One region of the Streptomyces sp. NPDC093097 genome, then DNA from elsewhere that is predicted to be linked to it. Evidence: riboswitches for the same ligand, from Rfam matches in the RefSeq annotation. Region 1 holds a riboswitch; each other region holds the start of a gene.
What was found. A riboswitch is a leader RNA that binds a small molecule or an ion and turns the genes downstream of it on or off. The one in region 1 is predicted to bind cobalamin.
Positions count from the first base shown of each region.

Region 2: it holds a riboswitch for cobalamin, as region 1 does, so the genes downstream of both, ACIQE0_RS05560 (prenyltransferase/squalene oxidase repeat-containing protein) here and ACIQE0_RS18770 (cobalamin biosynthesis protein) in region 1, are expected to answer to the same signal.
Region 3: it holds a riboswitch for cobalamin, as region 1 does, so the genes downstream of both, ACIQE0_RS16415 (ribonucleoside-diphosphate reductase subunit alpha) here and ACIQE0_RS18770 (cobalamin biosynthesis protein) in region 1, are expected to answer to the same signal.

Region 1 covers NZ_JBIVOW010000010.1:48,027-53,037, reverse strand. Annotated here, with positions in the region: gene ACIQE0_RS18775 (cobyric acid synthase) at 1-1,343, opposite strand, end outside; gene ACIQE0_RS18770 (cobalamin biosynthesis protein) at 1,340-2,311, opposite strand; cobalamin riboswitch at 2,441-2,577, opposite strand; gene ACIQE0_RS18765 (hypothetical protein) at 2,776-3,006, opposite strand; gene ACIQE0_RS18760 (anion permease) at 3,040-4,329, opposite strand; gene ACIQE0_RS18755 (GH25 family lysozyme) at 4,468-5,011, opposite strand, start outside.
Region 2 covers NZ_JBIVOW010000003.1:25,093-30,103, reverse strand. Annotated here, with positions in the region: gene ACIQE0_RS05570 (CbiQ family ECF transporter T component) at 1-1,168, opposite strand, end outside; gene ACIQE0_RS05565 (SCO2322 family protein) at 1,165-1,869, opposite strand; gene ACIQE0_RS05560 (prenyltransferase/squalene oxidase repeat-containing protein) at 1,866-3,185, opposite strand; cobalamin riboswitch at 3,370-3,510, opposite strand; gene ACIQE0_RS05555 (MBL fold metallo-hydrolase) at 3,662-4,714, opposite strand; gene ACIQE0_RS05550 (aldehyde dehydrogenase) at 4,994-5,011, shown strand, end outside.
Region 3 covers NZ_JBIVOW010000008.1:152,430-157,440, reverse strand. Annotated here, with positions in the region: gene mctP (monocarboxylate uptake permease MctP) at 1-804, shown strand, start outside; gene ACIQE0_RS16420 (GNAT family N-acetyltransferase) at 1,105-1,632, shown strand; cobalamin riboswitch at 1,735-1,885, shown strand; gene ACIQE0_RS16415 (ribonucleoside-diphosphate reductase subunit alpha) at 2,049-4,454, shown strand; gene ACIQE0_RS16410 (ribonucleotide-diphosphate reductase subunit beta) at 4,454-5,011, shown strand, end outside.

The sequences.
Region 1 (5,011 bases):
CATACGGAGCCCACCCGGCAGCCGTCCAGGCTCTGTCCTCGGTCATCACAGAGGAACGCCTCGTCCCCGCCGGTCACTTCGGCGACCCCGTGGTGGATCTCGTAGCCCTCCACCCGCTCGCCCAGCGCTCGACCCACCGGCCTCGCGAGGGTCTTCTCACGGGCGAACCGCACCCGTACGGGCAGCAGCCCCAGCCCGTCCACCGCGCCCGCGCGCGACTCGACCTCGTCCTCGATGTGTTCGCCCAGCATCTGGTAACCGCCGCAGATGCCCAGCACCGGCCTGCCCTCGGCGGCCCGCCGGGCCACCGCGTCGGCCAGCCCGCGCTCGCGCAGCCACTCCAGGGCCCGGACCGTGCCGCGGGTCCCCGGCAGCACCACCAGGTCCGCGTCGGCCAGCTCCTCCGGCCGGTCCACGAACCGCACCACCACGCCCGGTTCGGCGGCCAGCGCGTCCACGTCGGTGAAGTTGGACATCAGCGGGACGGCGCAGACCGCGACCCGCAGGATGTCCTCACCCGCGGGCGGCGCCACCACCGACTCCCGTACGGCCCCGCGCAGCGAGACCCTCCCCCAAACTCTCGACTTCGTTCGAGCAGGGGGGACCCCCATTCCGTCCTCCTCGTCGATGCCGAGCCCGTGCGCGAACGGCAGCACGCCGTAGGTGCGCCGCCCGGTGAGCGAGCGCAGCATCTCCAACCCCGGCTCCAGCAGCGTCACGTCGCCGCGGAACTTGTTGACGAGGTAGCCGGCGATCAGCGCCTGGTCCTCCTTCGCCAGCAGCGCGGTGGTCCCGAAGAACGACGCGAAGACCCCGCCACGGTCGATGTCGCCGACCACCACCACGGGTATCCGTGCCGCCCGGGCCAGGCCCATGTTGACCAGGTCGGTCCGCCGCAGGTTGATCTCCGCGGGGCTGCCCGCGCCCTCGCAGATCACCGCGTCGTGGGTGCGCCGCAGCTCCGCCAGGCAGTCGGTCACGGTCCCGAGCAACTGCTCCTGCCGGCCGGCGTGGTAGCCACGCGCACTCAACTCGCCCACCGGCTTCCCCAGCAGCACCACCTGGCTGCTGCGGTCGCTGCCCGGCTTGAGCAGCACCGGGTTCATCAGCGCGGTCGGCTCCACCCGGGCCGCGGCCGCCTGCATCGCCTGCGCCCGGCCGATCTCCGCGCCCTCGCGGGTCACGAACGAGTTCAGCGACATGTTCTGCGCCTTGAACGGCGCGACCTTCACGCCCTGCCGCACCAGCCAGCGGCAGATCCCGGCCGTCACCACGCTCTTGCCGGCGTCGGACGTCGTCCCGGCCACCAGCAGCCCACCGGCCGTCTTCCCGCGCCCGTTCACCGCGCGCCCCTCCCGCTCAGTTTCCCGCGCCGCACGGCGTCCGCCGCCAGCCGTCCCGCAACCGTGACGCCCAGCGCCAGCGCGCTCACCCGCCGGGAGAGCCGCACCGCCCGTTCGACATCGGACACCTTCGGGGGCCGCGCCCCACCGTTGAGCACCGGCCGGTGCTCCACCCGCCCGCCGTACGCCAGGGTGCCGCCCAGCCGGATGCCCAGCGCACCGGCGAACGAGGCTTCCACCGGGCCCGCGTTGGGGCTCGGGTGCGCGCCGCCGTCCGCCCGCCAGGCCCGCAGCGCACCGCGCCGGTCCGGGCCCGCCAGGACCGTCAGCGCGGCGGTCAGCCGGGAGCCGGGCCAGCCGGCGACGTCGTCGAGGCGGGCCGCGGCCCAGCCGAACCGCCGGTAGCGCGGCGACTTGTGACCGACCATCGCGTCCAGGGTGTTCACCGCGCGGAACGCCACCAGTCCGGGCACCCCGCCCAGCGCGCCCCACACCAGGGCGCCGACCACCGCGTCCGAGGTGTTCTCGGCGACCGACTCCACCACCGCGCGGGCCATCTGCGGGCCGTCCAGCGCCTGCGGATCGCGCCCGCACAGATGCGGCAGCCGCTCCCGCGCCACCTCCAGATCACCGGCGGCCAGCGCACCACCCACGGCCCGCGCCTCCCGGCCGAGCGAGGTGCCGCCCAGGACCGCCCACACCGTGGCCGCGGTCAACGCGGTCCGGGCGCCAGGGCGGTGCCGCACGGCACGCTCCAGCAGCGCGGCGCCGGCGGCCGCGCCGCCCGCGCACAGCACCGCGTGGGCCGCGCCGTGGCCGCGGTGGTCGCGCCACAGCCGGCGTTCGACGGCGGCCGCGGCCCGGCCGAACGCGGCCACCGGATGGCCGCGCCGCGGATCCGCCGCGATCAGATCACCGAGGAAGCCCAGGACCGCGCCGCACGCGTATCCCGCGTGTTCGCCGCGCACCGGATCAGGCCGCCGTCAGGCACCGAAGGGGCCCGTGGGCAACGGGCAGAGAGGCTCTCGATGGGCAGCCGGGCATGGCGGTATGTCCTCACTCAGGGTCCGCGCCCTGGCTCGACGTGACGGCGACCAGAGTCTCCTGGCTCCCGGATCGGCGCTTCCCCCGGCCTTCCCGCCCGTACGGAAACGTACGGACCGTGGCCCTCGTCGGAGGAGCGCTCCCCGGTGACAGTGGCGGGACCGCGCCGGATTCGCACCGGACTTCCTCTGCTGTCGCCGATTGGCCCCGGCAGTCCACCACGCCCCGCGACGCCCGTCAACTCGCCCTTGACCTGCGACGCAGCGCCACCGCGGGACCTGTGGCCAAGACCACAGAGGGGCCCCGGCGCACGAACGGGGCGCCCGGCGCCGCGGCTGCTGCCGCGCCCTCCGGACGCCCCGTCCCGCCGGCTTCGCCGGCGTCGTTCTCAGGCGGCGACGATCAGATAGATCCCGTACGCCACCGCCGCCGCGCAGAGCGCGAAGGCCACCAGCGCCCCGGCCCGCGCGCCCGCGCCCGGTGCGGTCGAGGCCCCGCCGTCCGCGGCCGGCTTGCGGGAGGTGCCCACGATGCCGACGGTGAACAGGCCCACGAGCCCCACCGTCACCGCGAGGGTGACGCCGAAGACCTCGCCGAGAGCTGCCCAGTCGATGTGCATTGCGTTGTCCTTAAGGTCGGTGCGGCCGGGCCGTCAGGAGGAGGCCGTCGCGGGCTGGGCGGGGGAGTCGGCCGGGCCGTGCTGGGTGGGGATGACGGCCGCGGTGGCCTGGGCGGGCACGGTGGCCGCGGCCGCCTCGGTGGCCGCCGGGGCGAGGGGACCCGCCGGGGGCGGGGCGACGGTCTGGAGCGCGGCGGTGACGACACCGGCCGGCTCCGCCGGACCCTCGTTGACGTTGGTGTGGTCGATCGGCTTGCGCCGGGAGGCGACCCAGATGCCGCCGCAGACCGCCAGCGCCAGGCCGGCGGTGGCCGCCACGCCCCAGGTGCCCTGGTCGACGAGGAGCGCGGCCCCCGCGGAGACCAGCGCCGCGGCCGGCAGCGTCAGGAACCACGCCACGACCATCCGGCCGGCCGTGGCCCAGCGCACCACGCCGCCCTTGCGGCCGAGCCCGGAGCCCATCACGGCGCCGGAGCAGACCTGGGTGGTGGAGAGCGCGAAGCCGAGGTGGGAGGAGGCCAGGATGGTGGCCGCGGCGCTGGTCTGGGCGGCGAAGCCCTGCGGCGGCTGGATGTCGGTGATGCCCTTGCCCATGGTGCGGATGATCCGCCAGCCGCCCAGGTAGGTACCGAGCGCGATGGCCAGGCCCGCGGAGGCGATCACCCACATCGGCGGGTCGGCATGCGGGGCGACGACGCCGCCGGTGATCAGCGCGAGGGTGATCACACCCATCGTCTTCTGCGCGTCGTTGGTGCCGTGGGCCAGCGAGACCAGCGCGGCCGAGGCGATCTGGCCGGCGCGGTAGCCCTTGGCGGTGTCGGCCTCGTCGCGGCCGCGGGCCAGCCGGTAGGTGAGCCGGGTCGCCGCCATCGAGGCGAGACCCGCGACGAACGGCGCGGCCACCGCCGGGATCAGGACCTTCATCACGACGGCCTCGCCGTGCACCCCGCCGGTGCCGACGGACACCAGGGTCGCGCCGATGAGACCACCGAAGAGGGCGTGCGAGGAACTGGAGGGGAGGCCGGCGAGCCAGGTCACGAGGTTCCAGACGATGGCGCCGACCAGGCCGGCGAAGATCACTTCTGGTCTGATGCCGGCGCTCTCGTCGATGATGCCGCCGGAGATGGTCTTGGCCACCTCAACGGACAGGAACGCCCCGACGAGGTTGAGTACCGCCGACATCGCCACCGCGGTCTTGGGCCGCAGGGCCCCGGTGGAGATGGTGGTGGCCATCGCGTTGGCCGTGTCGTGGAAGCCGTTCGTAAAGTCGAACACCAAGGCCGTGACGATCACGATCCCGATGAGAAGCGTGATGTGTTCCATTCACCCAGGCAATCCGTTCGATGGTCAGTGTCGTCGGGACCGTACGGACGACGGGTGAACGGAAGATGAACTGGGCCGGGCGCCACGGTGACACCCCCGCAGTGTTCACGCGGAGGCGTCTCAGCCGCCACACCCGTCTCATCCGTTGGCAAACCTCCTGAGCTGGGCCAGGGTCCCGTTCCAGCGGTCCTGGTCACCCGGCAGCGGGCCGTGCGCGGCGTACTGCCGGATGCTCAGGACCGACCAGCCCGCGGGCAGCCGCGCCGCCCCCGAATAGTCCGCCAGCCACAGCGGATGGGTCGCGCCGAAGGCCCGGCTGCCGCCCGTGCAGAGCTCCCACCAGCGGGCCGTGGTGTAGATCACCGGCCGCCGGCCCGTGCTGCGCCGCACCTCGTCGCTGAACGCCCGTATCCAGCGCACCAGCGCCGCGCGGCTCAGCCCGAAGCACGGCTGCCGGGTGTTGTACGGGTTGTGCTCGAGGTCGAGGGCGGGCGGCAGCGTCCAGCCGTCCCGCTTCCAGTGGCCGCCGTGCTGGAGGAAGTAGCGGGCCTGCCGGGTGCCCGACGAGGAGTTGGGCACCGCGAAGTGGTAGGCGCCGTGCAGCAGTCCGGCCGCCCGGGAGCCGCGGTACTGCACGGAGAAGGAGGGGTTGCGGTAGCGGTCCGACTCGGTGGCCTTGACG
Region 2 (5,011 bases), on a different contig from region 1:
GATCGGGATCGGGACCGCGGCGGGCCCCCAAGCGGCGGGCCGGCCGGCCGCCCGGCGCCGGATCGCCGGCCCGCGCCGGCGCCGCGCCCGGTCCGGGAGCCGGTGCGGCCACCGCGGGCACCAGTCCCACCAGCACCGACAGCGCCGGCCACAGCGGCAGTACCGGCGCGGTCAACGGCACCGCCGGCGGATGCAGCGCGTCCGGCGCATAGCCGTTCGCCGCGATCATCAGCGCCGCGACGGCCACCCCCGAACCGGCCACCCACCAGGCCCGCGCCCCCCAGGGCTCGGGCCGGTAGCGGGTGCGCACCGACCGGCGGCCGCCCAGCCACAACCCGGCCAGCGCCGCCGCCAGTCCGGCCGCGAGTAGCGGCAGCCCGTAGCCGCCACCGGCGTCCCCGAGCAGTCCGTATGTGCCCGCGCACACCCCGAGCAGCCCGCCCAGCGTCAGCACCGACGTCAGCCGCCGCACCGCGGGCGGCACCTGCGCCGTCCGGCCGTAGCCCCGGGCGTCCATGGCGGCGGCCAGCGCCACCGAACGCTCCAGTGCGCCCTCCAGCACCGGCACCCCGACCTGCAACAGGGCCTTCGCCCCACGGTCCGGACGGCCGCGCAGCCGGCGCGCCGCGCGCAGCCGCTGCACATCCGCCACCAGGTTCGGTGCGAACGTCATGGCGACCACCACCGCCACGCCCGCCTCATACAGCGCACCGGGCAGCGACTTCAGCAGCCGTGCCGGGTTGGCCAGCGCATTGGCCGCCCCCACACAGATCAGCAACGCGGCCAGCTTCCCCCCGTCGTAGAGCGCGAAGAGCATCCCCTCCGCGGTCACCCGGCCGCCGATCCGCACCCCCTTCGCCCAGTCCGGAAGCGGGAGTTCCGGCAGCGTCACCAGGGTGTGCGTCCCCGGGATCGGCGAACCCAGCACAAACGCGAACACCAGCCGGATGCCCAGCACCACCAGCCCCAGCTTGACGAACGCCCCGTACGACCGGGCCCACGGCGCATCCGTCCGCCGCACCGCCACGACATAGCCGGCCACTCCCACCAGCAGCCCCAGCAGCAGCGGGTTGGTGGTGCGCGAGGCGGCCGTGGCCAGGCCGAGCGCCCACACCCACCAGGCGCCGGCGTGCAGTGCCGTACCGCGGGTGGCCCGCGGGACGCTCATCCGCGCCGCCGGCGTGCCTGCCACACCCCGGCCGCGCCCAGCACCACCACGACACCGATCCCGGCGACCAGCCCGGCCGACGGCCCTCCGCCGCCCGGCGCGTCCGCCGCTCCGCTCCCGGGCTTCTCCTCGCTCCCGGACGTCGCCTTCGCGCCGTCGACCTGCTCCGCGCAGCCCGACCGCGGATAGCCCGCGATCCCGCACAGCAGCGCACTGGCGTCGTACCGCAGCGGCTTCGCCACCGCCGCCAGCGCCTCGCCGGCCGGGGCGTCCGCCGGCACCCGGGCGCAGGCGGTCCGCTGCGCCGGCGGGTGCTCACCCGACGGCGCGTCCGCCGCGCCACCGAAGTCGATCACCACACCGATCCGCTTGGCGCCGGCCCGGGCGGGGGTCCGGTCGCACAGCGCGCCGAAGTCCGGGGCGGTGCGCGGGGTGGCGGCCTTGGCGGAGTCCGCGCTCACCGTGAAGCGGAAACCCACCACGGCGCCGTCGGCCGGCCGTGCGGTGCCGGGTCCCTCCGTGGCGTACGCCCACGCGCCGGCCTTGCCGCCGGCCGCGGCCGGCCCGCCGTCCCAGAACGACCAGTACCGGTACTCCTGCGCCTGCGCGGGCCCGGCCCCGAGGCCGGCCACCGCGCCCGCCAGCACCAGCGCCCCGACGGCCCGCCGCAGCCCGCGGCGCCCCGTGCGGTTCCGCCTCACAGCGCGGTCTTGCTCTTGTTGCGGCCGCTGATCAGGAAGCCGGCGCCGGCGCCGATGGCCAGCCCGATGCCGATCACCCACCACACGCCGATGCCGCCGTCGGCGCCGCTGTCCCGGGCGTCCTTCTCGGCGGCCGACGACGGCGCGCCGCTGCCGGCCGGCTTGGGCCCGGTGGCGTCGAGCGCGGCCACCAGGTCGGTGCCGCCGAAGGCGCGCGGGTCGGCGCCGGTGGCATGCGCGGCGAAGATCAGCTGGGCGTAGGCCGCCGGGCCGCCCTGCTTCGCCCAGTCCGCGGCGTTCTTCTCCAGCCACGCCAGCGGCTTCTGCGCGGCCGCACCGTGCGAACCGGCCGCCAGCGCGACCACCGCATCGGCGGTGTTGCCGACGTCCGGCTGGTCCTCGGCACCGGGCATCGCGGACTTCAGATGCTGCCCGCCGGCGTCCAGCTGCCCGACCAGCCAGCCGGCGCCGGCGTCCGCGACGGCGTTCCGGTCGTCCGCGCCGTCCTCGCCCTTCTCGCAGCTCAGCGGCTTGATCGCGCGGTCCGCCGACTTCCCGGCGGGCGCCACGACGAAGCCCTTGCCCAGCGCGCCGGTGACCGCGGCGGCGGTCGCGTCGGCGTTCGCCGCGGCGTTCTTCAGCTGGAAGGTGAACGCCCCGCGCTCGCCCTCCTTCGCCTCGCACCCCAGCCGGAACCCCAGCAACGCGTCGTACGGCGACTTGCCGCCCTGCGCCGTCACCGACTCCGGCTTCTCGCCCGCCGCGGCGAGCGCGCCGATCACCACGGCCGTGGAGTTGGCGTCACTGACCTCGCCGCCCTGGCCGCCGGGCATCGAGCTCCAGCCGCCGTCCTTGTGCTGCACGGACGTAAGCCACCGCACGGCCTTCTGCACGGCCTCGCCGTGCCCGCCGACCGCGGCCAGCGCCTGCACCGCGGCGGCGGTCTGGTTGGTGTCCCGCAGGGTGCCGGCCTCGCACGCCGTGCCCGGATCGGCCCGGTACGCCGTAAACGCCCCGTCGGCGCACTGCTGCCCCGCCAGCCAGTCCACGGCGGACGCCGCCGGCCGCACCCCCACCGTGTGCTGCGCCAGCAGCGCCGTCGACTGCCGCCACACGCCGTCGTACTGCGGGTCCTTGCTGCCGTACAGCCCCTTGGGGAGCTGCTTTCCGGTCGCCGGGCCGGCGGCGTACGCGGCGGGCGCTGCGGCGGTGGCCAGCACGGCGGCACTCGCCATGGCGGCCAGCGCCGTGGCGGCGCGGCGCGGCCGGGGTGCGGCGGCGGGGTGCGGCTGCGGGGCGGGTGCCTGGGGGGCCATGCGGGCCATCGGATGGGTGCCTCTCGGGTCGGTCGGAGTCGCGGCGGCTACGAAGCCGAGCCGCGCTCGGGCGACCGTCCGCGCAGCACCTCGGGGGTGCTGTGCGGTGGCACCGGGCTCAGCTCCGTATACCTCGACGGTGCCGCGCACCGGCCGTCCGCGGGGGCGGCGGGTCCGGTGGCGGGAGCCTTGGTCGTGCCCCCTCGGGTGCTCCGGCTCATGCGGTCGCGTCGTCGCGCGGCCGCACTCACGGTTGCGGGTCAGCGCCGGATTTCCACCGGCTTCCCCCGATCGGGTACGGATGAAGTTGTCCCGCACACCTTAACGCTCCGCCTGCCGCCACCGGACGGCGTCGGGGGAACCCACCGGCCGACCAAGATCCCTTGACTGGGGCGGGTGCCGGAGGCATGGGCTGTCGGCGCCGGGAGGGGCCGGCGCGGCCTCGGCCTCCCTGCGGAGGTCCGGCGGAATACCCCCTAAACCGCCACGTAACGCACCGGGTCCGCCCCCGCCACCGGCTCCGCATGGCCCCGTTTGACCAGGTGGCGGAGGTGGGCCTCGGCCTCGGAGACGGCGATGGTGCGGGAGGCGTGCGGAATCTGCTCCCAGGGGCGGTTCCACTGCATGGACGTGGCGAGCTGCCAGGCGGTGAGCGGTTCGTGGAGCAGCGCGCGGAGGTCGGCAAGGCGCTCCTCGTGGTGGGCGAGCAGCTCCCGGACGCGGGCGGCCGCGTCCGGGAAGGCGTACTGGTGCGCCGGCAGCACCTCCGCCGGCGCGAGGCGGGCGATGCGCGCGAGGGAGTCGAGGTAGTCGCCGAGCGGGTCGCCCCGGTCGAGCAGGTCGGGCGCCTCCTCGTCGGGGTCCTCGTAGAGCCCGATGTGCGGGGTGATGCCGGGGAGGAGGTGGTCCCCGGAGAAGAGCCGGCCGAAGCCCGGGCGGCCGTCGGCGACGGGGTGGGTCTCCTCCAGGTGGAGGCAGACGTGCCCGGGGGTGTGGCCCGGTGTCCAGATCGCGCGGATCCGGCGGCCGGGGAGGTCCAGGAGCTCGCCGGGGGCGATGTCCCGGTCGGGCAGCGCGGGTTGCCGCCCGGCCGAGGTCCGTCCGCGCCGGGCGGCCCGTAAGGGGGCGAGGTGCTGCTCCGGCGCCCCGGCCGCGGTGAGCTTGGCGACGAGGTAGTCGAGCCACTGGCCCGGTACCGCCTCGCGGGTGCGCCGGACCAGCGCGGTGTCCGCGGCGTGCAGGGCGATCCAGGCGCCGGAGGTCTCCCGCACCGTCGCGGAGAGGCCGTGGTGGTCGGGATGGTGGTGGGTGATCACCACGCCGTGGATGTCGGCGGGGGCGAAGCCGCAGGCGGTGATGCCGGCGGTGAGGGTGTCCCAGGAGTCCGGGTCGTCCCAGCCGGTGTCGATGAGCACCGGACCGCGGTCGGTCTCCAGGAGGTGGACGAGGGTGTGGCCGAGGGGGTTGTCCGGTATCGGGACGGCGATGCTCCACACCCCGCCCCGGTGGTCGATCACCTGCGGTGCCATCGGTCCCGCCCCCTCCCGCGCCGTCGTCGGCTCAACTGTAGGGGAATGCGCGGAAACGAGAACCTGTTTCACGCGGGCCCCAACCCTTCTTGGTGCGTGCGGAGTTGGGATTATCGGCCGCGCAGCGGATTTCGTGGCGCGGTGGCGCGGGTCCCGCGGCAAGGGGCCGTGGACTCCGCGGCGGCGAACTGGTATCAGTTCTGGAAAGCGACTTCTGATGAAGCGTCAGAAATGCTTCCGGACGTCGGAGACCGTCGAGACCGTCGGGAGGCGGCAGCGATGAGCGACCTCGTCGAG
Region 3 (5,011 bases), on a different contig from region 1:
ACGCTCTCCTCGCGCAGCCGCAACGTCATCCGCCGCAACACCACCATCCTCCCGCTCTACTCCCTGATGCTGGGCCTCCTCGCCCTGCTCGGCTTCATGGCGCTGAAGGCCGGGACGGACACCCACGGCAATGCGCAGCTGGCGATCCCGCAGCTGTTCGCGGACATGTTCCCGAGCTGGTTCGCGGGCGTGGCGTTCGCCGCGATCGGCATCGGTGCGCTGGTGCCCGCCGCGATCATGTCGATCGCCGCCGCCAACCTCTTCACCCGGAACGTCTACAAGGACTTCCTGAAGCCCACCGCCACGCCCGAGCAGGAGCACAAGGTCGCCAAGCTGGTCTCCCTCCTGGTCAAGGTCGGCGCCCTGGCCTTCGTCCTGACCATGGACAAGACCGTCGCCATCAACTTCCAGCTGCTGGGCGGCATCTGGATCCTGCAGACCATGCCGGCGCTGGTCGGCGGCCTGTTCACCCGCTGGTTCCACCGCTGGGCGCTGCTGGCCGGCTGGGCGGTCGGCATGGTCTACGGCACCCTCGCCGCGTACGGCGTCGCCAGCCCGACGCAGAAGCACTTCGGCGGCTCCAGCGCGGAGATCCCCGGCATCGGCCAGATCGGCTACATCGGCTTCACCGCCTTCGTCCTGAACGTGTTGGTGACGGTCGTGCTGACGCTCGTCCTGAAGGCCCTCAAGGCCCCTGACGGCGCCGACGAGACCGTCCCCGACGACTACACCGCCGACCGCGGCGACAAGGGCGTCACGCCCGACCTGCCGCCGGCCCCGGCGGAGGCACCGGCCGGGCACTGACCCCGAACACCCCTCACTGGTCGCCGCGCATCCCCGGACGCGCGGCGGCCCGCCGGTCTACGTCAGCTCCAGCCACCCGCCCTCTTCCTCGCGGGCATGTATCCGGGCGGTCTCCTCGAAGTGTTCGGGGGACATGCGGGGCGGCCGGTCGGTGGGCGGGGCCATGGAACTTCCTCCTTCCGCGCTCGGGTTGGAGTGGGACGACAGCTGCTTCCGACCATAGCGGCGGGCACTGACAGTCACCGGCACACGTCCAACGCCCCGCCTCCGCATCTCGGTTGGCGCCGCCACACTGGTCTCATGAACATCACGATCAGGCCCATACGCCAGGCGGAGTTCGAGACGGTCGGGGAGCTGGTGGTGGAGGTGTACCTGGCCGACGGCCTGCTGACCGGGGCGGACGATCCGTATGCGGCGGTGCTGCGGGACGTGGCGCACCGGGTGGCGCACGCCGAGGTGCTGGTGGCCGTGGACGGACAGGGCGGGGCAGACGGGACGGACAGGTCGGACGGGACGGTGCTCGGGGCGGTGACGTTCGCCGCATACGGGAGTCCGTACGCGGATCTGGCCGGGCCCGGGGAGGGCGAGTTCCGGATGCTGGCGGTGCGGAGCGAGGGGCGCGGGCGCGGCGTCGGTGAGGCGCTGGTGCGGGCCTGCCTGGCGCGGGCGCGGACGCTGGGGCTGCGCGGGATGGTGCTGTCGAGCCAGCGGCACCTGCTGCCGGCGCACCGGCTCTACCACCGGCTGGGGTTCGTACGGGCGGCCGAGCGGGACTGGAACCCGGTCCCGGAGGTGCGGCTGTGGGCGTTCGCCCAAGAGCTGGCCTGAGGCGTTTTCCGGCGGTGGACGGGCGGTGCGGCGGTTGGTGCGCCCGTAGGAACGGCATGAGCTACGACACAAGATGTGGGGGTGCATGCTGGGAGCAACACAAGATGTATGCTCTTCCTCGCTGTCGCCCGCAGGGGAATCCGGTGCGAATCCGGAACTGTCCCGCAACGGTATGAGAGCGCAGGATACGGCCCGTTTCATGGGGAATCCGCGCTCCCGAGTCCGAAGACCTGCCGATGGTACGTCCGCACCGCCATCGGTGCGGCGTCGAGACGTCCGGGCCCCGAGGGATGGGTCGGTGGACGGAGCGCGGCCGGCCCGCGCACCCCGGTTCACCGCGGGGTGCCCCCTTGCCTGCCCGCGCGCCGTTGCAGCCGCCGCCCTCCCGGCCCCCGCCGAGTGAGGGAGAGCATCAGGTGACCATCGCGCCAACGGAGCCCGCGTCAGACGCCGAGGTCGTGCAGCCCGTGGTGGCCGCGCCTCCCGCGGCCGAGGACGGGCCGGGCGTCGCCCTGCTGCGCACGCTGACCGAGCTGACCGCGGACCTGACCGCGACCGACCCGGGCAAGGTGGCCGCCGCCGCGCTGCGCGGCCGGCACCCCGGCTCCGACGCGGCCGAACTGCGGTCCCTGGCGACCGAGGCCGCGGCCGGGCTGATCGCCGACGAGCCGCAGTACTCCAAGCTCGCCGCGCGCCTGCTCACCCTGGCCATCGCCGAGGAGGCCGCCGGCCAGGGCGCCTCGTCCTTCTCCGCCTCGATCGCGGTCGGCCACCGGGAGGGCCTGATCGCGGACGCCACCGCGGAGTTCGTCACCACGCACACCGCGCGGCTGGACGCACTGGTGGACGCGGCGCTGGACGAGAGCGCCGACGACCGCTTCGGGTACTTCGGCCTGCGCACCCTGCACTCGCGCTACCTGCTGCGGCACCCCATCACCCGCAAGGTGATCGAGACGCCCCAGCACTTCCTGCTGCGGGTGGCCTGCGGTCTGGCCGAGGACGGCTCCGCGCGGGCGCTGGCGGACGTCGCCGAGCTGTACCGGATGACCAGCACGCTCTCCTACCTGCCGTCCTCCCCCACGCTGTTCAACTCCGGCACCCGCCACCCGCAGATGTCCTCCTGCTACCTGCTGGACTCCCCGCTGGACGAGCTGGACTCGATCTACGACCGCTACCACCAGGTGGCCCGGCTCTCCAAGCACGCCGGCGGGATCGGGCTGTCGTACTCCCGGATCCGCGCCCGCGGTTCGCTGATCCGCGGCACCAACGGGCACTCCAACGGCATCGTGCCGTTCCTGCGCACCCTGGACGCGTCGGTGGCGGCGGTCAACCAGGGCGGCCGGCGCAAGGGCGCGGCCTGCGTCTACCTGGAGAGCTGGCACGCGGACATCGAGGAATTCCTGGAGCTGCGGGACAACACCGGCGAGGAGGCCCGCCGGACCCACAACCTCAACATCGCGCACTGGATCCCGGACGAGTTCATGCGCCGGGTGGAGGCGGACGCCGACTGGTCGCTGTTCTCCCCGTCGGACGTGCCCGAGCTGGTCGACCTGTGGGGCGCGGAGTTCGACACCGCCTACCGGGCGGCGGAGGCCGCGGGCAAGGCCCTCAAGCAGGTGCCGGCCCGGCTGCTGTACTCCCGGATGATGCGCACCCTGGCGCAGACCGGCAACGGCTGGATGACGTTCAAGGACGCCGCCAACCGCACCGCCAACCAGACCGCCGAGCCCGGCCGGGTCGTGCACTCCTCCAACCTGTGCACGGAGATCCTGGAGGTCACCGACGACGGCGAGACCGCGGTCTGCAACCTGGGGTCGGTCAACCTCGCCGCGCACCTGGGCGCGGACGGCGAGATGGACTGGGAGCGGCTGGACGCCACCGTCCGCACCGCCGTGACCTTCCTCGACCGGGTCGTGGACATCAACTTCTACCCGACCGAGCAGGCCGCCGCCTCCAACTCCCGCTGGCGGCCGGTCGGTCTGGGCCTGATGGGCCTCCAGGACGTCTTCTTCCGGCTGCGGCTGCCGTTCGACTCGGCGCAGGCGCGGGAGCTGTCGACCCGTATCTCCGAGCGGATCATGCTGGCCGCCTACGAGGCGTCCGCCGACCTCGCCGAGCGGCACGGCCCGCACGCGAACTGGTCCGCGACCCGTACGGCGCGCGGTGTGCTGCACCCGGACCACTACCCCAACGCCGAGCCCCGCTGGGCGGACCGCTGGGCGGCGCTGCGCACCCGGATCGCCGCGACCGGGATGCGCAACTCCCTGCTGCTGGCCATCGCGCCGACCGCCACCATCGCCTCGATCGCCGGTGTCTACGAGTGCATCGAGCCGCAGGTCTCCAACCTCTTCAAGCGCGAGACGCTCTCGGGTGAGTTCCTCCAGGTCAACACGTATCTGATCGAGGAGCTCAAGGAGCTGGGCCTGTGGGACGCGCGGACCCGCGACGCGCTCCGCGAGGCCAACGGCTCGATCCAGGAGCTGTCCTGGATCCCCGCCGACGTCCGCAACCGCTACCGCACCGCCTGGGAGATCCCCCAGCGCGCCCTGATCGACATGGCCGCGGACCGCACGCCCTACCTGGACCAGAGCCAGTCGCTCAACCTCTTCATGGCGTCGCCGACCATCGGCAAGCTCAGCTCGATGTACGCCTACGCCTGGAAGCGCGGCATCAAGACCACGTACTACCTGCGCTCGCGGCCGGCGACCCGGATCGCCCAGTCGGCCCGCGCCGCGTCCGTCCCCGCCCAACTGCCGGTGACCGACCCCGAGGCGGTCGCCTGCTCCCTGGAGAACCCCGAGTCCTGCGAGGCATGCCAGTAATGACCCCCCACCCGTCACCCGACCACCTCCCCTCATCGACGGCACTGCGCGCCGACGGAACCTCCGCCGAAAAGCGCACGAAGAACCTCCTCGACCCGGGCTTCGAGCTCACCCTGCGCCCGATGCGCTACCCGGACTTCTACGACCGGTACCGGGACGCGATCAAGAACACCTGGACGGTGGAGGAGGTCGACCTGCACTCCGACGTCGCCGACCTCGCCAAGCTGTCCCCGGGCGAGCAGCACCTCATCGGCCGCCTGGTGGCGTTCTTCGCCACCGGTGACTCGATCGTCGCCAACAACCTGGTGCTGACGCTCTACAAGCACATCAACTCCCCCGAGGCGCGGCTCTACTTGAGCCGTCAGCTCTTCGAGGAGGCGGTGCACGTCCAGTTCTACCTGACGCTGCTGGACACCTACCTGCCCGATCACGACGACCGGGCCGCCGCCTTCGCCGCGGTGGAGAACATCCCCTCCATCCGGGAGAAGGCCCAGTTCTGCTTCAAGTGGATGGACCACGTGGAGCAGATCGAGCAGCTGGAGACGAAGGCCGACCGC